Regions from separate parts of the Arthrobacter sp. B2060 genome, predicted to be linked through region 1. Evidence: riboswitches for the same ligand, from Rfam matches in the RefSeq annotation. Region 1 holds a riboswitch; each other region holds the start of a gene.
The links. A riboswitch is a leader RNA that binds a small molecule or an ion and turns the genes downstream of it on or off. The one in region 1 is predicted to bind cyclic di-AMP.
Positions count from the first base shown of each region.

Region 2: linked by a shared signal. The riboswitch ahead of AC5RUM_RS03100 (NlpC/P60 family protein) and the one ahead of AC5RUM_RS13515 (C40 family peptidase) in region 1 are both predicted to bind cyclic di-AMP.
Region 3: linked by a shared signal. The riboswitch ahead of AC5RUM_RS08735 (M23 family metallopeptidase) and the one ahead of AC5RUM_RS13515 (C40 family peptidase) in region 1 are both predicted to bind cyclic di-AMP.
Region 4: linked by a shared signal. The riboswitch ahead of AC5RUM_RS00790 (aggregation-promoting factor C-terminal-like domain-containing protein) and the one ahead of AC5RUM_RS13515 (C40 family peptidase) in region 1 are both predicted to bind cyclic di-AMP.

Region 1 covers NZ_JBNHFR010000007.1:53,928-58,948, reverse strand. Annotated here, with positions in the region: gene AC5RUM_RS13520 (NlpC/P60 family protein) at 1-525, opposite strand, end outside; gene AC5RUM_RS13515 (C40 family peptidase) at 626-1,300, opposite strand; cyclic di-AMP (ydaO/yuaA leader) riboswitch at 1,371-1,540, opposite strand; gene AC5RUM_RS13510 (M23 family metallopeptidase) at 1,679-2,503, opposite strand; cyclic di-AMP (ydaO/yuaA leader) riboswitch at 2,508-2,716, opposite strand; gene AC5RUM_RS13505 (iron-dependent transcriptional repressor DtxR) at 2,884-3,579, opposite strand; gene serC (phosphoserine transaminase) at 3,908-5,021, shown strand, end outside.
Region 2 covers NZ_JBNHFR010000001.1:645,755-650,775, reverse strand. Annotated here, with positions in the region: gene AC5RUM_RS03115 (hypothetical protein) at 1-614, shown strand, start outside; gene AC5RUM_RS03110 (VOC family protein) at 735-1,091, shown strand; gene AC5RUM_RS03105 (GGDEF domain-containing protein) at 1,319-2,458, shown strand; gene AC5RUM_RS03100 (NlpC/P60 family protein) at 2,532-3,320, opposite strand; cyclic di-AMP (ydaO/yuaA leader) riboswitch at 3,328-3,529, opposite strand; gene AC5RUM_RS03095 (GTP pyrophosphokinase) at 3,681-4,787, opposite strand; gene AC5RUM_RS03090 (alpha/beta hydrolase) at 5,011-5,021, shown strand, end outside.
Region 3 covers NZ_JBNHFR010000003.1:414,963-419,983, reverse strand. Annotated here, with positions in the region: gene AC5RUM_RS08745 (quinone-dependent dihydroorotate dehydrogenase) at 1-961, opposite strand, end outside; gene AC5RUM_RS08740 (alpha/beta fold hydrolase) at 1,046-2,077, shown strand; gene AC5RUM_RS08735 (M23 family metallopeptidase) at 2,115-2,828, opposite strand; gene AC5RUM_RS08730 (hypothetical protein) at 2,827-2,964, shown strand; cyclic di-AMP (ydaO/yuaA leader) riboswitch at 2,987-3,160, opposite strand; gene AC5RUM_RS08725 (class I SAM-dependent methyltransferase) at 3,401-4,051, shown strand; gene AC5RUM_RS08720 (isoprenyl transferase) at 4,124-4,972, opposite strand; gene recO (DNA repair protein RecO) at 4,975-5,021, opposite strand, start outside.
Region 4 covers NZ_JBNHFR010000001.1:158,861-163,881, forward strand. Annotated here, with positions in the region: gene AC5RUM_RS00780 (response regulator transcription factor) at 1-501, shown strand, start outside; gene AC5RUM_RS00785 (HAMP domain-containing sensor histidine kinase) at 505-2,067, shown strand; cyclic di-AMP (ydaO/yuaA leader) riboswitch at 2,162-2,324, shown strand; gene AC5RUM_RS00790 (aggregation-promoting factor C-terminal-like domain-containing protein) at 2,330-3,154, shown strand; gene AC5RUM_RS00795 (HAD-IA family hydrolase) at 3,290-3,970, opposite strand; gene AC5RUM_RS00800 (VOC family protein) at 4,007-4,384, opposite strand; gene upp (uracil phosphoribosyltransferase) at 4,445-5,021, opposite strand, start outside.

The DNA of each region.
Region 1 (5,021 bases):
GGTGGCCAGCATGGTGCAGTCCTGCGAGACGCCCAGCTGGGCGTATGCGGCAGCAGCGATGGCAGCTCCCTTGCCGCTTGCCGAGGACGTGTTGGCAGCAGGTGCAGCTTCCACCTTCGCGGTGGCCTGAACTGCCGGAGCAGCCTTGACGGCCGGGGCTTCCACGGCCGGCGCGGCTTCCTGGACGTTGACGACCGGCTTGGGAGCCTCAACGACGGGGGCCGGGGTGGTGGTGATCGCCGGCTTCTCGTAGGAGATGGCGATGCTGGATGCGGCCGAAATCGGTGCCGACGCCAGGGACTGCACTTCCAGGGTGGACGTGGAAGCCGAGTCGCGCTGAACGTTGGTCTCAGCAGCGTTGGCGGCGATGCCGCTGGTCAGAACGAGTCCGGAGGCGGCAGCGATAACAGCAGCCTGACGGCCTACTCCGCCGGCGTTGTCGCCGACAGCCTTGGCAATGACGGACAGCGAGTTGGTCTTGGTGACCTCGGCGCGGTGGCGTGCAATGGTCGCACGTGTAGTCATGATTTCTCTCTTTCGTGTTCCACGGCCCGCTGTAGCAGGCCGCGGTTTAGCGACGCGCCGGCGTCTTGGGGGTACGCCGAATCGTCTCGAATGGGGGGTTTTAGCGAAGGGTGTAGAACGAGGACGTGCCCGTGGCGGACACTGCATGCAGGATGGTGCCCTGCGAGGGGTTCAGCGCGCTGATCATCATGCCGTTGCCAACGTAGATGCCAACGTGGGCACCGCCGTTCTGCATGACCAGGTCGCCGGGAGCGGGAGTCGACGTGGGCTTCATGGCTGTCCACGCATTGACGCGCGGAATGCTGATGCCCGCCTGTGCGTAGACCCACTGGGTGAAGCCGGAGCAGTCCCAGCCGCTGGGAGTGGTGCCACCCCAGACGTACGGGCTGCCGATACCGGTGTAGGCGATGCCCGCGAGACCTGACGTTGCACCCGAGCCTGCGGCGTCAACCAGTTTCCCGGCCTTGGCCGCGATGGTTTCCACGGCAGCTTCGGGGCTGGCCGTGTCGTCGCTGGACTGGGGCGCGACTGTCTCAATGACGGGGGCTGCCTCGGTGGTAACGGCAGGACGCTCGAAGGAGACGGTTGCGGTGGGCGCGGCGGTCACAGCAAGCTGTGCCGCCTGGGATCCGGACTCAGCGGAGGCGGAAACACCGATGTTGGCGTCGGACGCGTTGGCTGGCATGCCGGCGCTCAGGACGAGACCTGAAGCGGCCGCAATGACTGCTGCCTGACGACCTACTGTGCCTGCATTGGCGCTTACTGCCTTGGACACGGAGTCCAGCGGGTTCTTACGAACCGTTTGCGCACGGTGGCGCGCAAGATTGTGGCGTGAAGACACGAAGGTAGCCTCTCCCAATGCCTACGAGGTGAGCTGTCGGATTCGGATGGGAGTCACCCGGCCGCGCCGCTTCCTGGGAAGCTTTGCGACTTAACCCCAAGGCCTTCTTGCGAAGACCAAAATTGGTTCCCCCGCCCCTGCCAGACGATGTAATGCGAACGGACCTTGAGCGGTGGCAGAGTTAGGCAATCCACTCAAGGGCGTCAACTTCGGAAAAGTTGACGCGGTTTAGACGGTACAACAGTTCGGAGGGAATGTCACATTCAGGTCACGGCGTGTCACGAGAATCTGAGAGCTCTCCATCGGCTTTGCTTACAGCCAGCCTTCGGGATCAACGACTTCTCCGTTGACCATCACCTCAAAGTGGAGGTGGCAGCCGGTGGATGCGCCGGTGGTCCCGCTGAGTGCCACCGTGTCGCCCCGGCTGACCTTCTGGCCGACCTGAACGCTCGATGACGACAAATGGTTATACGTGGTTTCGAGGCCGTTGCCATGGTCGATGACAACCCTGTTGCCGCCGCCAAACTCGTGCCAGCCCGCAAACGTGACCGTGCCGCTGGCCGCTGCGTACACCTCTGTTCCACACTGGGCCGCGAAGTCCTGGCCACGGTGGAACTCTCCGGCGCCGCCAGTGATGGGGCTCACGCGGTATCCGAAGGGCGAGGACTTCACCATGGTGGCCAAGGGCATGCCAAGGCTGCCGACGGAGGCTGCGCGGCTGATACTGCCGGCGGACTGTGCGCTCAGGAGCTGCTTGAGCTTGCCATCCGGGTCACCGGCTGTCGCAACGGAGGTGCGGCTGAAGTCAATCTTGGCTGCCGCCTCGGCGGAGACCTCTGGCTGCGCCGTGGCGGCACCTGCGGCGGCCGGGGCGCTGTGGTCGGCCGTGGCCAGGACCGGGCTCGTGGCGGGCACTGTGACGGTCAGCAGGAGGCCCGAGGCGGCAAGGGCCACGCCGACCTTCTGCCCGACTCCGCTGGCAGCGGCGAAGTCAGCGACCTGACGGAAAGGACTGCGTTGCTTCCGCGCTTGACGCTGCGCATCGCGGGGTCGCTCAGCGGCGACCGCTACGGGCGTGCGGGGCTCGGCAGCGGAGCCGGTAGCGCGGCGGCGGCCCCGGGCATTCTGCATGGTCAAGAACGGTTCCTCTCTGGGTAGCCTGCGAAGTTAGCTGTCGGATTCGGGTCAGAGAGTTGATCGACCCGGTCCGCAATGACAAGCCTTTTTGGCACAGAGGTATCCGGGGATTCCGTCTGTGGAAGGTGGCTTGCTGCTGCGGACTTCACCCCAAGGCCGTTTTAAACGGCCAGTTGTGGTTCCTCCGCCTCTGCCAGAAGGTGTTTCGAGCGACTGATCCGCTGGCAGAGTTCGGCTCCGGATCAGGTAACGCTTTGGTATCGGCGCTGCGACTTAACTATAGGCGATTAAAGCTTGCGGTAATAATTCCGTTATCTTGCTTGTGCAAAAGTGGTGGGTCATCCTGCCAGCTGATGTCGGACAACCTGCACCGGGGTGACTCAGGCCACCCGGACAAACACGTGCGCAGCAACTTCGGGCGGCAACTCGAGGGCGCCGTCGATGCCAGGGACACGCACGGAAATGTACTCCCCGACCCGTTCCAGCGACACGGTCGCTCCCGGGCGGATCCCGCCCTCGTCCAGCTGCTGCAGGAGTTCGGGCTCGACCTGAATCGGTTCGGCGAGCCTGCTGACGGTCACCCGCGAGTCCGGGCCATAACTGCCCATGGCGTCCAGCAGGTTCAGGTCGACGTCGGCAAAGGTGCGTGTCGGCTCGCCGCCCAGCGCAGCCAGCCCGGGAATGGGGTTGCCATAGGGCGATTCCGTGGGGTGATTCAGCATCTCGTAGATCCTGCGTTCCACGCGTTCGCTCATCACGTGTTCCCACCGACACGCTTCGTCATGAACATACGCCCAGTCCAGGCCAATGACGTCGGCAAGCAGGCGCTCGGCCAGCCGGTGCTTGCGCATCACCTCGGTGGCGCGTTTGCGCCCTACTTCGGTCAACTCCAGGTGCCGGTCGCCGGTAACCACAACCAGCCCGTCCCGCTCCATCCGTCCGACGGTCTGGGAGACGGTAGGACCCGAATGGCGGAGGCGCTCGGCGATGCGGGCACGCAGTGCCACGATGTTCTCTTCTTCCAGCTCCAAAATGGTCCGAAGATACATCTCCGTGGTGTCGATCAGATCCGTCATTCAGCTCAGCTCCTCGAGCACAGTACTTGCGTTCTCCCACGGTACCGCGGGCCCCTCGTCTGGCGGCTCGGCATCCAGCCGCCGCGGCCCCAATCCGGCGGCGGTGCAACGCCGACTGTCCGCCTGTTCGTCCACCAAAAGCTTAGCCTATTTTGAATTACTCCGGATAAACCGCGGCGTCTCAATGACTGGACTGTGACGGGCACGGTTCCCGGGATTTCCGCGTCTCAGGCAGAATAAAGGGGGCCTTCGCGGGCAGCCATACCTGACCGCCGGTCACCAACTGTCCCCGCCGATCCGCATGTCCATGCCGAAAATTGGAGCCCCTGTGAGCGAGACCAGCATCACCATCCCAGCAAACCTCCTGCCCAAGGATGGACGGTTCGGCGCCGGACCTTCCAAGGTCAGGCCGGAGCAGGTCGAGGCGCTGTCCGCAGCCGCCACCACGCTCCTGGGCACGTCCCACCGCCAGGCGCCGGTGAAGAACCTTGTCGGATCGGTTCGTGAGGGCCTCAGCACGTTCTTCCGCGCCCCCGAGGGCTATGAAGTTATCCTCGGCGTGGGTGGCTCGACGGCGTTCTGGGACGTGGCGAGTTTTGGCCTCGTGGAGCAGAAGGCCCAGCACCTCTCCTTCGGTGAGTTCGGTTCGAAGTTTGCCGCGGCCACCAACAAGGCCCCGTTCCTTGCGGATTCGTCCATCATCAAGTCGGAGCCGGGAACCTGCCCCGAGCCCCGGGCAGAGGCAGGCGTTGACGTCTACGCCTGGCCGCAGAACGAGACCTCCACCGGTGTTGCCGCCCCGGTCAAGCGCGTGAGCGGCGCGGATGCAGGTTCCCTCGTCCTGGTGGACGCTACGTCCGCTGCCGGAGGACTGGACGTAGACGTCGCCGAGACCGACGTTTACTACTTCGCACCGCAGAAGAACTTCGCTTCCGACGGCGGCCTGTGGCTGGGTCTCTTCTCCCCCGCCGCGCTGGAGCGTGCCGCGCGGATCAAGGCCGGCGGCCGCTGGATCCCGGACTTCCTGGACCTGCAGACGGCCATCGACAACTCGAAGCTGAACCAGACCTACAACACCCCGGCGCTGGCCACCTTGGTGACCCTCGACGCGCAGGTGCAATGGCTCAACTCCAACGGCGGCCTCGACTTCGCCGCCGGCCGAACCGCCGACTCCGCGGGCCGCATCTACAAGTGGGCCGAGGCCTCCGAGTTCGCTACGCCGTTCGTCGCCAACGCCGCGGAACGCTCCAACGTCATCGCCACGATCGACTTTGATGACTCAATCGATGCCGCGGCCATCGCCAAGGTACTGCGCGCCAACGGCATTGTGGACACGGAACCGTACCGCAAGCTGGGACGTAACCAGCTCCGTATCGCGACTTTCGTGGCGATCGACCCTGCGGACGTTTCGGCGCTGCTGGAGTGCATCGACTACGTGGTGG
Region 2 (5,021 bases), on a different contig from region 1:
TGCCAGCCTTCGCGCCAGCTTCCACGGCAGGAGCGGTGGTACGCTCCGCCAGTGCGGTCCCGGCGTCAGTGCTGTCCGCCTCAGCGGCGAAGCCGGCGGCTCCGGCGCTGAAGACCTTTACATTCCCTGATGGACACATCTCCTTCGCCTACCCGGCGACGTGGACGGTGCGAACCGTTCTCCCACCTGCCGGCGTCCCCGGTGTTGAAGTGATCGTCGCCGACGGTGCCGGCAACGATCTGCTCTCCTTGGGCAATGGCGCCACCGCCGGTTGTGTTGGCGGTCCCGTGTCGCGTCGAGTGTTCGATCAAGCGGTGGTTCCGGGAATGACTGCACCTGACGGCACGGAGCCGGTTTTCGGGTTCGTCGTGGAATCCTATGGTGATGGCGGTGGCGAGGCCTACTTCATGGGGTTGAGCGATCCCCGGTCCCTGGAGCAAGGCGACGGCGTCTCATCATGGTGCAACCTCGTGCCAACAGGCAACGGCGGCCTGAGCACGCGCGTTCTTTTCAACGACCCCGGGTTCCCCAACAGGGGCGCAGCCAGAGCCTGGATGGCAACCGACGAATACGCCCAACTCAAGGCGCTGCTGGTAAGCCTGACCTACGCCTAAGAAGTCCTTCGCCGGTCGGGAGGAATGGCCACCCTTTGAGAGGTTCCGCCTCCCAGGGAGTCGAGATCATTTCCTCCTGGCCGTGGCGCAGGTGAACGCAACAGCACCATAATTGTGGCCATGATTGGTTCCTGGCATGCCACTGTCCTCGACTGCGCGGATCCGGATCCGCTTGCTACCTTTTACCAGCAATTACTGGGCATGATCCGCGTTCAGGATGATTCCGGCTGGATCACGATCGGTGATGCCGAGGATCGACCTGCGCTGGCGTTCCAACAAGTGGAGGACTACCGGCCACCGCAGTGGCCGGGGCAGGAGGTACCACAGCAGGCACACCTCGATGTGCGGGTGAAGGACCTCGACGAGGCAGAGCGGCAGGTACTTGCGATTGGAGCGACGTCCCTCAATCGGGGCACTGATGCGTTTCGCGTCTATTTGGACCCGGCAGGGCATCCATTCTGTCTGGTGCAGTGGTGACAGGAAGAGAGTCCAGACCAAGTGATGTCCGGCGGACCGGCCTATTGCCACGAGAGTGGGACGGACCAGCAAAGCGTCGAATGGCAGCTTAGGGCGGCCCGGGCTCATGGAGTTCAGTATCGATGGCTGCCATGTGCGCGGAAACATTCCCACGCGCCCTGCCTGGTGAACCACCGGCCGGTGCGATACTGGTCAGCACAACGGGTGGGGATTCGGGGTGGTGGGGAATGGTGCTGGACACGGCAACATTGCGGATTGCGTTCGCTGTGATGGCGTTCGCGCTCGGTCTCCTCTTTTACTTCTCCGCCTTCCGCAGCACGCGCTCCCCGTACAGTGCCTGGTGGTGCGCCGCCCTGCTGCTGTTTCTTTGCGGTTCCGCATGTTTTCTCCTCAACGGCACGCCGCACCAGTGGTGGGCCAATACGTTGGGAAATGTCCTGCTGGTTGCCGGGGCCGGGAGCGCCTGGGCCGGTGCGCGTTCGCTGCGGACGCCGAAACACAACTTCTGGCTTTTCAGCGCCCTTCCCGTCGTGGCTGGCGTGGCTTCTGCCCTCGACAATCCCGGCTCGAACGTCTGGTCCGGGGGCGCCGTTTTTCTCGCGTCGATGTCACTGATGATTGCCCTCACCTCACGCGAGCTGTGGCGTTTGGAACCCGGGTACACACGGGTCCGCATTCCCATGGCGATCGCTGCCGCCGGTGTTTCAGTGTTCTATCTGGGCCGGCTGATCGTCTTTATCGCTGCAGGCCCCGACAGCCCAACGTTCGTGACCTACTTCGGTTCCGCCGTGACCACCCTGGTTACCATGGTGCTCCTCGCGGTGGTCTCCTTCAGCATGGCCGGGCTCAGCACCGAGCAGCACACGCGGGCGCTGACAACTGTCGCCAGCCAGGACGGGCTCACGGGCTTGCTCAACCGATCGGCATTCTTGGATATGGCGTCCGAACAGCTCCGCCGCGGCCGGGGCAACAAGAGCGGGGGAGCGCTGATCCTCGCGGACCTGGACCACTTCAAGGCCATCAATGACACCCATGGCCACGCTGCCGGCGACCTGGCGCTTCAGGCCTTCGCCGAGGCCTGCCGTGCAACGGTCCGCTCCACGGACCTCGTGGGGAGGTACGGCGGCGAGGAGTTCATCGTGTTTGCCCCGGGCGCGAGCCCCTACTCCGCGAAGATCATCGTCAAGGAAATCAGCCGGCGGCTCGCCGAGGGGTCGGTTCCCGACGTGCCGAAAATGCCCACCGTCAGCTACGGCATCGCTGCGGTGGACGCGGGGGTGCTCAGCCTGGACGGACCGATAGCAGCCGCTGACGCCGCGCTCTATGAGGCCAAATCCCTCGGACGGAACCGGGCAGTTCTCGGCTAGCAGAAGAAGCCGGTGCCCCGCTGCCCCCAAGGCAGCGGAACACCGGCTTCGGCGTTAGCAGGCTTTGGCGTTGTCAGGCTCCGGCGCGCACGAAGGTGACGGGGCCGGTGGCGGTCAGCCAGGACAGCGGGTGAACCACAGTCTCGTTGACCCCGTTCATGCCGCCGCTGAGCACCTTGCCGTTGCCCACGAAGATTCCCACGTGGCCGGACTGGACCACCATGTCACCGGGCTGGGGAGTGGACACGACTTTGCCGTGGTTCATGAACTGCATCGGAGCAAGGTCGCCCACCCGGATGCCGGAGGCGCCGAGTGCCTTTTCCACCATCGCGGTGCAGTCCTGGGTGATGCCCAGCTGGGCGTAGGCCGCCGATACCATCGAGGCATTGATGCCGCCGGCGGCGGCAGCGGGAGCCTTCGCGGGCGCCGGTGCGGACTTGACGGTGACCTTCGGTGCAGAAACCTTCGAGGCGGCAACGGGAGCGGCGGGAGCGGCAGCGGCCCGGGGGGCTGCCGGGGCAGCCTGCTTTTCGGCGACGGCGGGCGCCTGCACCACGGGGGCAGGAGTGGACTTCACCGCGGGGCGCTCGAAAGCGATCTTGACGCTGGAGCTGGCGCTCAGGGGTGCCTGGACCTGGCTGGCGGCCGTGGGCGCTGACGCGGGGGCGGCGTCCTTCTGGGCCGGCGCGTTGGCGGCGTTCGCTGCCATGCTGCCGGTGAAGGCGAGTCCCGATGCCGCGAGGATTACGGCGGCCTGGCGTCCCAGTCCTCCGGCATTAGCCGTAACAGCACGCGATGCGGATACGAACGGATTCGAACGGCCGGCCGCTGCGCGGCGGGCACGGGTAAAGCGTGACGACATGAAGGAGCCTCTCCCGATGCCTGCGAGGTGAGCTGTCGGATTCGGATGGGAGACACCCGGCCGCGCGCCCTGACAAATTCAGGAGCCCTGACAAGTTCAGGAACTGCGCGGCTTCACCCCAAGGCCCGTTCGTGCGGGCCAAAATTGGTTTCCCCGTCTCTGCCGTGCATGGTCTGTGAACGGATCCCGGGCGGCGGCAGAGTTAGGCAATCAGCGCGGGAGTGCCTTCCCCGGTGAGGAAGGCACGTCTTCCACGGTACGGGAGCCTTTTCCAAAAGTCACATTAAGGTAACGGAGGTGTGTCGCGGCGCCGGGCGCTGGCTGTTCGTGCTGGCAGGGCAAAACCAGCCCTGCCGATGCCTACTTCTTGGTCTGGCGGTACCGCTCGATCTGTTTCAGCCTCCGCAGGAGGCTGTCGCGCCGCGGGTGCGGAACGGCGTCAGGCTCCTCGGCGGTGAGGTCGATGTGCTTCGTCCCGTACTGCCAGAGGAGGAGGTCATCCAGCAGCCGGTCCGGGCCGGGGGAGTAGCGGTGGTCCAGGGCCTTGCGGACCTCGGTGATCCTGTTGGCGCTGAGAAGCCCGGCGAGCTGGACGGTCTGGTTCAGGCCGTGGGCTGCCATGAGTTCGGCTGCCCACCCCCAGTCGTCATCCACTTTGCGGTCCACGTGCGGCAGCAGCGTCCGCCAGACGTCGCGGATGCGGTTGGGTGTGAGCGGGGCGGCGCCTTCACCGTCCATGTCCCAGTAGCCGCGGACCTCCTCGTAGCGTTCGTGCAGGTCCGCGAAGGCGCTCTCCACCGTCTCCAGCATGGCGGCCGTGGCGGTGAACTGACGGTCGAAATGCGGGGTCCAGGCCCGTGGATCCTCCGCCTTGAAGCGGATGTCGTGTTCAATCTCGCTCCATGCATGCGCGAACACTGTGCGGATCTGGCATTCGAAGAAGTAGCTGCCATTGGGCTGGGCTTCGGGGTTGAAGGCCTTCTGGTACTCCTTGACGGCCTCATTCTGGATGGTCCGCAGAATCAGGTGGCGGCTGGAGTAGCCGTACGTCCCGGACTCGATGGAGCCGATGTCCTTCTCGCGGTCTCCGCGGCAGTCGAACAGCTGCCGCTGCCGCTTAATGAGGTTGGCCACCACCGCATTTTCCGCAGGAAGCTTGGTGATGACGCGGACACCCACCATGTCATTGAGGGTGCGGAACGGGTCGGGGAACTTCAGGACGCGCGGGCCGCCGGGTTCCAGGGGCTCCTCGGTGCGGGAGATTTTCTCCCGGAAGGAGTCCACGGTTTTGGTGCGGCCGGTCACGAACAGCGGCGTGACCTCGGTGTCCTTGAGCATGGTCCGCAGCATCTGCAGGACGTCGCGGGTGACAAGCTTCAGGGCAGGCCGGACGCGCTCATACAGTTCCACGTTTTCCTGCACGGAGTCGCGCTGACTGACGTCCAGGCGATCCCAGTTGCTTGCCATGATTCCAAAACTATCAAGGGCGTGCGACAGCCGCCTGTGTGACACCGGCCGCGCCACCTCGGCCACTCTCTTCCGCCCGGGGGGAGCCGCGTCCCTGTAGGCTCGGGACATGGCTGATGTGCGCCGTCGGACCCTGCCGTTCTCTGGACTGCTGGGTGCTACGGCAGTGGTGACGCCGGGGGCACTTGTTGCCTCCTGCCCACCCGGACCCAAGGAGGATGCAGTGAAGCGGCA
Region 3 (5,021 bases), on a different contig from region 1:
GGTCCTGGACGTCCTGGGACGTCTCCACTCCGCCCACGGAAACCAGCGTCAGCCGGCCGTCCGTTGCGTCCTTAAGCCGGCGCAAAACCTCCAGCGAGCGGGCCTTCAGCGGAGCCCCGGACAGCCCGCCCGCCCCGCAGGCTTCGATCTTTTCGCTGTCAGACTTCAGGCCCGTCCGTCCGATGGTCGTGTTCGTCGCGATGATGCCGTCGAGGCCCAGGTCCAGCGCGAGCCGGGCAACGTCATCGATGTCCTCATCGCTGAGGTCAGGCGCGATCTTGACCAGCAGGGGCACGTGCCGGCCGGCCGCTTTGTCAGCTTCCTCCCCCACAGCCGTCAAAAGGGGCCGCAGGGTCTCCACATTCTGCAGGAGCCGGAGGCCCGGCGTGTTGGGGGAACTCACGTTCACCACGAGGTAGTCCGCCGCCGGAGCGAGGCTGCGCGCGCTGATGAGGTAGTCCTCCACAGCATCTTCAAGTTCCACAACCTTGCTTTTGCCGATGTTCACGCCGATGAGGGGACGAACCTTGGGGTGGCGCCGTTGCAGGGCAGCCCGGGCTGACTTGAGGCGCGGGGCCACGGCCGCAGCGCCGTCGTTGTTGAATCCCATCCTGTTGATGACCGCACGGTCTTCGATGAGCCGGAACAGCCGCGGCTGCTCGTTGCCCGGCTGGGCGCGGCCGGTGATGGTCCCCACCTCCACGTGCCCGAAGCCGAGCTCCGACAGGGCCTCGATGCCGTGGCCTTCCTTGTCAAAGCCGGCGGCGAGCCCGAACGGCGACGGGAAGGTGAGCCCAAAGGCATTCGTCTGCAGGGACGCGGGTGGGGCCGTAAACCGTGCCAGCAGCCGGCCCGCCCCGGTGGAATGGGCCAGCCGGATGCCTTTGAAGCCGATTTTGTGGGCGCGTTCGGCGTCCATCCATGAAAAGGCCAGCCTGAAGAAAGTCGGATATACGCGCATGCCTCTAGTTTTCCGTCTTCGGCGGTGCAGACCAAACCGGCCACGGCACGTGTCGACCACCAGCGGCGCGTCTAGTCTGGTGCCATGGAGTGGCAGAGCGACATCCTCGGCGAGGGCTTCGAATCCTTTGCCTTCGAGGCCGTGGGCAGCGACGGCGTCGCACGGACGGCGACGCTTGTCCGCTATGCCCCATTGAACAACCCCGCACCGCCTGCGGCGAACCCAGCGCCACCTTCGGCGCAGGGGGAGCGGCACCGGCGCCGTGCAGTGCTGTTCCTGCACGGCTGGAGCGATTACTTTTTCAATGTTGAACTGGCACGCTTCTGGAACGGCCAGGACTTCGAGTTTTTTGCCCTGGACATGCACAACCACGGCCGCAGCCTGCGCCCCGAGGCGCACGGCGGGTACGTTGCCGACCTGGCAAACTACGACGCCGAAATCAGCACCGCCGTCGGCATGATCACGGCGATGGAGCCCGCGGCGCCGCTGTCGCTTGTGATGATGGGGCACTCCACCGGCGGCCTCGTGGCGGCCCTGTGGGTGAGCCGGAATCCGGGGGTGGTGTCACAGCTGGTCCTGAACAGTCCGTGGCTGGAAATGCACGGCAGTTCCCTGGTCCGGCGGGCCGCCTGGACCATGGTGGAGCCCCTCGCCCGCTTCCGGCCGGAGGCTGTGCTCCGCCTGCCCGAGCGCGGCTTCTACTGGCGCAGCATCAGCAACTCAGCCGAAGGGGAATGGACCCTTGATGACAAGTATCGGCCTCCTATGGCCTTTCCGGTCCGCGCCGGCTGGCTCAGCGCAGTCCTTGCCGGCCAGGCGCAGGTTGCACGCGGGCTCCATATCGGCATCCCCATCCTGGTGATGATTTCCGGTGCAAGCGCCAACGGGCCGTTCTGGACCGAAGAGATGCGCAGGACGGACGCAGTACTGGACGTCAACGTCATCGCCGTGCGGGCCCTCTCACTGGGCCAGAGCGTGTCCGTGGAGCGGATCGAGGGCGCCCTGCACGATGTTTTCCTGTCCCGTGCCGAGGTGCGCGCGGACGCATACCGGCGGCTGGCCCGGTGGATCCACGGCTTTGCCGCTGAGGACGAATCCTTCGGTCGGCTCCCATGAGAGTGGCCAGGTGCAGCCAGGAAGTCGCCCTGTTTGCCTATAGGTAGCTGGCGGGGTTGACGGTCCTGTTATTGACCATGACTTCAAAATGAAGATGGCAGCCGGTGGAGCTGCCGGTCGTTCCGACAGCGGCTATCCGTCCACCCTGCGCCAGGGTCTGGCCCTTGGAAACGCCGATGCTGGCCAGATGGTTGTATGTGGTCTTCAGTCCCTTGCCGTGGTCAACAACAATCCGGTTTCCGCCGCCGTACGGGCTCCAGCCTGCCTCGGTGACCTTTCCCCTGGCCGCAGCCAGAACGGGCGTGCCGCACGCCCCGGCGAAGTCAAGCCCCGTATGTAATTCGCCGATTGCCCCGGTCAGGGGATTGACGCGGTGCCCATATGGGGAAGTCACGATCGTAGAGGCGAGCGGTGCCCGCAGGCCTGCCGAAGGCGCGGAAGCCCGGGCGGGTTTCGGTGCCGGCTTCCGTACCGGTTTGGGTGCGGCCTTCAGTGCCGGTTTCCGCGCCGGCTTCGATGCCGCTTTCCGCGCAGCTTTCGGTGCCGCTTTCCGCGCGGCTTTCGGTGCCGCTTTCGCTGCCGCTTTCGCTGCCGGGGAGGCCTTGACCTGGGGCTGGTCAAAAACCAGTGGAGATCCTGCATCCGCGAGCAGGGAGGGTTGTGCGGCCGGAGCGGCCACTGCACTGGCAGGAGCCTCCCCCGTGGCCAAGATCCCTGTTGGGGCGGCGTGAGCCGTGGAGAGTACGGTCATGCCGATCATTCCCGTCACCGCCGCCGCAACAGCCAGCTTTTGGCCGCGGCCCCGCGGCCTGGGCACCGGGGATGAGGCTGCCCGGCGGCGGCCCTTACTGGATGTGCGCGGGAAAATGGCACGGCGCAAGCCGTGATTGTCGTGGGAAGGCACAGCGTAGGTCCTCTCGACGCCGGCGAAATTAGCTGTCGGATTCGGACGAGTGGACTGTCCGGCCTCCCCTGCCGCGCGCCTCACAGGCTGCAGTGACAGGGCCAGGCTTCACCCCAAGACGCCCAAAGGCGTCATTCATGGGTCTTCCGCCCCCGCCTGGAGTGAAGGGATCATGTACCGCCGGCGGGGTTTGGCGAAGCGGGTACACGCATACCCGGTGAAGGTATGTGGTACTAACCATGAAACCAAGAAAAACAGGGTGTTACAAATTCGTTACGTAGAGGATGGCGTGTTGCGGTTGCAGAAGGGGGAGAAAGCGACTAGGTGGCTGCCCTAAATCCGACCAGCTGGCTGCCGGTGGGCGGGGTTGCAGTGGCGGCGGGCCAACAGGAGACAAGGCGTGTCGGTAGGCTCGGTCCATGGTTGACCACGAGAACTTGATAAAGGTCAGAACCGCTTACGATTCGGTTGCCGAGGCTTACTCGAGGGTGATCCCCGATACAGCCTTTGAGTCGCTTCTCGACATGGCCATGGTCGACGAGTTCGCGGGCCACATTCGCACCTCCGCGGACCGGCTAGTGATCGACGCCGGATGCGGCGCCGGCCGAATGAGCAAATACCTGACCCGCACGGGACTGAACGTCACAGGTGTGGACCTGTCGCCCGAGATGATCCGGGTCGCGCAGCAGCTCCATCCCGGTCTCTGCTTTGAAGTGGGAGAGTTGACCGACCTGCCGGCATCCGATTCTGCTGCCGACGGCATACTTGCCTGGTATTCGATCATCCACTCCCCCAGGGCAGAGTTGCCGGCAATTGCGCGGGAGTTCTGGAGAGTCCTCCGCCCATCCGGCTCGGCGCTCATCGCTTTCCAGGCCGGCAGCGGCCATCGCACTATTAACCACGCCTACGGACATGATGTCGAGCTCAGAGCAGAACTGCATTCCCCCGAGGAAGTAGCCACCCGGTTCACTGAGCAAGGCTTCGTGGCACGCGCACAACTAGTACGCTCACCGAGAGCCATGGAAAGCCACCAGCAGGCCGCCATTCTGCTTGGCAAACCACAGCATTAGATCCTGGGCGCGCGTAGTAGTGCCGCGTGCCAGGGAAACTTCTTCGAATATCGTGAGGGTGAAGCGCGGGCCCTACCCGGGCTGATGGGTGGCGGCCGCCATGGGAGTCTTGGCAGCATCCACCGCTCCCCCGTAGCGGCGGTCCCGCTGTGCGTAGATGCCCACGGCGTCCCACAGGGTGCGGCGGTCGACGTCCGGCCAGAGCGTGTCCAGGAAGACGAACTCCGCATAGGCCGACTGCCAGAGCATGAAGTTGGACAGCCGCTGCTCCCCCGAGCTGCGCAGGAACAGGTCGACGTCGGGCAGGTCCGGTTCGTCGAGGTACTTTTGGACGGTTTTCTCCGTGATGGAACCGGGTTTGAGCCGTCCGGCGGCGACGTCCTCGGCGATCGCCGATACGGCATCGGCAATCTCGGCGCGGCCACCGTAATTAACACACATGGTTAACGTGCACGTGCTGTTTCCGGCGGTATAGGCCTCGGCTTCTTCCAGTTCGCGGATCACTGATCCCCAGAGCTTGGGCCGGCGGCCGGACCAGCGCACCCGCACGCCCCAGTCGTCCAGCTGGTTCCGCTGCCGGCGCAGCACATCCTTGTTAAATCCCATCAGGAAGCGCACTTCCTCCGGGGACCGCCGCCAGTTCTCCGTGGAGAAGGCGTAGACGGTGATGTACTTGATGCCCAGTTCGATGGCCCCGGCCACCACGTCCAGCAGCGCAGGCTCCCCCGCCTTGTGGCCCTCGATGCGGGGCAGCCCCCGCTGGTTGGCCCACCGTCCGTTGCCGTCCATAACAATCGCCACGTGCCGGGGCACGAATTCCGCCGGGATCGCCGGGGCAACAGCACCGGAAGGGTGCGGATACGGCGGCACCACCGGAGCGGTCCGGCGCCGGGCAGGGGTGCTCTTCTTTCCCAAGGACACTGTTAGGTACGCTCCACATGTTTGAGGGATTTCAGGACACGTTCAAGAT
Region 4 (5,021 bases), on a different contig from region 1:
GTTGAGCTCCTCGGCAGGATCCGCTCGTTCGCGCCGGAAGTGCCGGCGCTTTTCCTCACCGCCAAGGACGCGGTGCAGGACCGGATCGTCGGCCTCGCCGCCGGAGGGGACGACTACGTGACCAAGCCTTTCAGCATGGAGGAAGTCCTGCTGCGCCTCCACCGCCTGGTGCAGCGCTCCGGCGCAGCTGCCATGGACACTTCCGAACTCGTCGTGGGAGACCTGGTCCTGAATCTGGATACCCGCGAGGTCACCCGGGCCGGGGACGAACTCCAGCTCACTGCCACGCAGTTTGAGCTGCTGCGCTATCTCATGGAAAACCCGAAGCGCGTGGTGAGCAAAGCGCAGATCCTGGACCGCGTGTGGAATTACGACTTCGGCGGCCAGGCCAACATCGTGGAGCTCTACATTTCGTACCTCCGCAAAAAGGTGGACGCCGTCCACCCGCCCATGATCCACACGGTCCGCGGCGCGGGCTACGTCATCAAACCGGCAGACTAGGCCGTGGCAAAGCCGACCGGCGCCCCCCGGAGCCAACAGCGCCGCTGGCTGAACCCCGGAACCTGGCATCTCCGCACCCGCCTGGTACTCGTAGCCATGGCCCTGCTGGTGGCCATCTGCTCCGCGGTCGGGCTGTTCAGCTATGCCTCCATGGACGCCTTCCTCACACGCCAGCTGGACGAGCGGCTCACCGGCGCATCAGAGCGTGCCAGCGTATTCGGGCGGCCGCCCCTCGGGGCGCAGGGGAAGAGGCCCGATCCGTTGGATGCCAAGGGCTTGGGACCGGGCACGCTCGTTGGCCGAATTGAAAACGGACAGGTTTGGAGCGCGGGGTTCCTCACCAAGGAGGGCACGCGCGCCTCGGTCTCAGCAGCTGACAACGAGGTTCTCCTGGGCCTCGCCCCCGGCGGGGTCCCTGCCGACCGGACGCTGTCCACCGGGGGGTACCGCCTGGTCGCCGAGCAGAGCCCCTACGGGGATGTCATGGTCACAGGCCTCCCCCTGGCCGACAAGCAGAAAACCCTGACATCCCTCATCTGGACCATCAGCATCGTGTCGTTCGGCGGCCTTGTGCTTATCGGGCTTGCCGGAACAGTGATCATCCGCCGCACCATGAGACCCCTCGAACAGCTTTCCGAGGTTGCCACGCAGGTTTCACGCCTGCCCCTCGACGCCGGCGAGGTTGCGCTGGCAGTCCGCGTTCCGCCGTCGAACGCCCATCCCGGAACGGAAGTGGGCAGCGTGGGGCACGCGCTCAACCTCATGCTGGACAACGTGTCCAACGCGCTTGAGGCACGGCAGGAGAGCGAAATGAAGGTCCGCCAGTTCGTGGCAGACGCTTCACACGAGCTCCGCACGCCGCTCACCGCCATCCGCGGCTACACGGACCTGATGCGCATGACCGAGACCTTCACCCCGGACGGGCAGCGGTCCCTCGCCCGGGTACAAAGCCAGTCTGAGCGGATGAGCACGCTAGTGGAGGACCTGCTGCTGCTCGCCCGGCTCGACGAAGGCCAGCCGCTCAAGCTCGGGGACGTGGACCTGACCCAGCTGGTGATCGAAACGGTGAGCGATGAAAAGGTCATGGCTCCGGACCGCAGCTGGCATCTCGATTTGCCCGATGAGCCGGTGGTGGTGCGCGGCGATGCCTCCCAGCTGCACCAGGTGCTGGTCAACCTGCTGTCGAATGCCCGTAAGCACACTGATCCGGGCACCACAGTGGTCACCCGTGTCGCGACAGCCGCGGACGGCGCTGCAGTAATCGCCGTGATTGACGACGGCGAAGGCATCCCGCCGGAATTCGTGGACCGGGTTTTCGCCCGCTTCGCCCGCGCAGACGCGTCCCGCGCGGTCCGGGTGCCCGCCGGCGCTGTCCCCGACGGTGTTGTCCCCGACGGTGTTGTCCCCGCGGCCGAGGGAACCAGCGGCCTGGGCCTGTCAATTGTCCAGTCCATCATCGAAGCCCACGGCGGCGCCGTGGGGGTTGCGTCGCGTCCCGGCCGGACCGAGTTCACCGTCAGCCTGCCCGCGCGGCCTTCCGCGCAAGGTGACGCGCCGACGTCGTGATGTCCGTTACCTAAATGTGACTTAAGCGTGAGCCTCCTGTACGGTCGATAAGGTGCGGCCATCATCTGGGCCGCATATCCGGATGGACGCCCAGCTCTGCCGCTTCCCGGATTCCGCTTGACCAGGCAGAGGCGGGGGAACCAGAGTCCCGGGCAATCCGCATCAGCCCTTGGGGTGAAGCCGACACGTGTGTTTCCGTGCGGCCGGATGACCTCATCCGAACCCGACAGCTAACTCCGCAGGTGTTGAGAGGCAATCCACCATGTCTGAATTCAAGGTACCAACGCGCCCTGAACGCGATCCAAAACAGTCCCGGCAGAAGATTTCACGCCACCGCGCCGAGCCCGCCCGCCCCGTATCAGCCTGGGGCCGTCTCACCGCGAACATCCCGACGTTCGGCCGCCGCGCAGCCGTTGTGACCACAGCCTGCGCCGTCCTGATCGGCGTCGGCGCTGCCGGCCAGGCGGCCGAGCAGGCCAGCCCCGCGGCAGCGCCCGAGGCGGCATCGGCAACAACTGAAGCCCCGCCGACGCTCAACTTCGACAAGACGCTGATCTCCGCACTGCCCAGCCCCACAGCTGCCCCGGTGGCACCCCAGTCCGTTGCCAAGCCGGTGGCGCCCAAGGCCGCACCCGCTGTGAAGGCCGCACCCAAGGCCGCCGCCAAACCGGCGCCCGCCAAGGCCGCTGCCGCCAAGCCCAAGGCCGTCGCACCGGCCGTAAAGGCCGCCCCGGCCAAGGCGGCCCCGGCACCCAAGCCTGCGGCCCCTGTGGCAGTGAACGACCCCGCCGGCGCCCAGGCCTATGCCGCCGGCAAGCTGTCCTCGTACGGCTGGGCGGCAGACCAGATGCAGTGCCTGAAGAAGCTCTGGACCAAGGAGTCCGAGTGGCGCACCACCGCCACCAACCCCAGCAGCGGGGCCTACGGCATTGTGCAGTCCCTGCCCGCCGAGAAGATGGCTAGCTCCGGGGCCGACTACCGCACCAACTACCGCACCCAGATCAACTGGGGCCTGGGCTACATCAAGGAGCGCTACGGTTCGCCCTGCCAGGCACTGAACTTCCACTACGCCAACAACTGGTACTAAGCCGTCACCAGTCTTGAGCGTGGCACGCATTTCTGCACCGCTTTGAATGTCCGAGGGGCCCCGGGATCCACGCGATCCGGGGCCCTTCGGCGTCTGTGCACCGTGCTGCGGGCGGGAAAGTGGTGCAGATATGCGTCAGAGCAGGAAGGAAATGACCTGGCGCCCGTCCTCGTCGGCTTCCACCGAGGCTGTGACAGCGGAGTAGTCCGGGATGTGCGGCACGCCGTCGGGCACAACCCCGGTATTCGGCCCCACCGCCACCGTCCGGATTCCCGCCGCCAGGCCTGCAGCGATCCCGGCCGGCGCGTCCTCGAAGACCACGGCATCCGCAGGCTCCACGCCCAGCAGCTCGGCGGCGAGCAGGTACCCCTCGGGATGCGGTTTGCCGTAGGTGACAAGGTCCGCCGTGACGGCCGTGCCAGGCATGGGCAGGCCCGCTGCGCCCATGCGGACGTCCGCCAGCACCCGGTCGGCTGACGTCACCAATGCCACTGCGTCGGCAGGCAAGGCGCGCAGGAGTGCGGCAGCCCCGGGCAAGGCGACAATGCCTTCGGTCCGGACGCGTTCCATGGCACCGAGCTCAGCGGTGAGTGCAGCAACATCCGCGCCGGCGGGGGCAAACCGCCGCACGGTGTCCCGTGCCTGCACGCCGTGGGAAGTCCGCAGGATCTCTGCAATGTCCAGACCATAGCGGGCGGCGAACTCACCCCACACCTGTTCCACCACCGCCGTGGAATCAACCAGTGTGCCGTCCATGTCAAAGAGGACGGCACGGGCAACCAGGGCGGTGGAGACGGATTCGGCAGGAAGGTTCATGGATCCATCCTGCCTCATGGAGGGCAGGGCGGTCGTTTAGCCGTTCGGCCGGTGGGCCATGTACTGCACCGCCCACTTGTTGCCGTCGGGATCGGCAAAGTAGACAAAGTGGCCCCAGTCCTGGACGTCGACGTCACTGACGTCCACGCCGTTGGCCTTCAACTGGTCGTGGGCTTTGTGGATGTCACTGACCACAAGCTGGAGGCCGGGTGCTGTACCGGGAGGAGCATCGTTGAGGCCCTCGCCGATGGCAATCGAGCAGCCGGAGCCCGGAGGGGTCAGCTGGACGAAACGGAGACCGTCCATGGGCCTCTCGTCGTAGTCGGCGTTGAAGCCTACCTTGTTGACGTAGAAGTCCTTGGCGCGGTCCACGTCGGACACCGGGACAAAGATGAGTTCAAGTTTCCAGTCCATGGTGCACAGGCTATCCCGGAGGCAGAACCATCCGGAAGGGTCCGGGCAAGGTAGCCGAGGTCAGTGGGCGATGCCGTAGAGGCGGTCACCGGCGTCGCCCAGGCCGGGGACGATGTAGGACTTCTCGTTCAGTTTCTCGTCAATCGAAGCCAGGACGATGGTGACGTTGGCGTCGGAGAGTTCTTCCTCGAGTTTGGCCAGGCCTTCCGGGGCGGCCAGCAGGCAGATGCACGTCACGTCTGAAGCTCCGCGCTTGAAGAGGAACTTGATGGCCTCGCGCAGGGTGCCCCCGGTGGCGAGCATCGGGTCCAGGACGAAGATCTGCCGGTCCGTGAGGTTTTCCGGCAGCCGCTCGGCGTAGGTGATGATATCGAGGGTTTCCTCGTCACGGGCCATGCCGAGGAAACCGACCTCAGCCGTGGGGACCAGTTTGGTCATCCCTTCGAGCATGCCCAGGCCTGCCCGAAGAATCGGTACAACCAGCGGTGTGGGCTTGGTGAATGCGGTGCCGACGGTGGTCGCAATCGGCGTCTCGATGGTGACAGGCTCGGTGCGGACGTCTCGGGTTGCCTCATAGGCGAGGAGGGTGACGAGCTCCTCGGTCAGCTGGCGGAAAACAGGGGACGGCGTGTTCTTA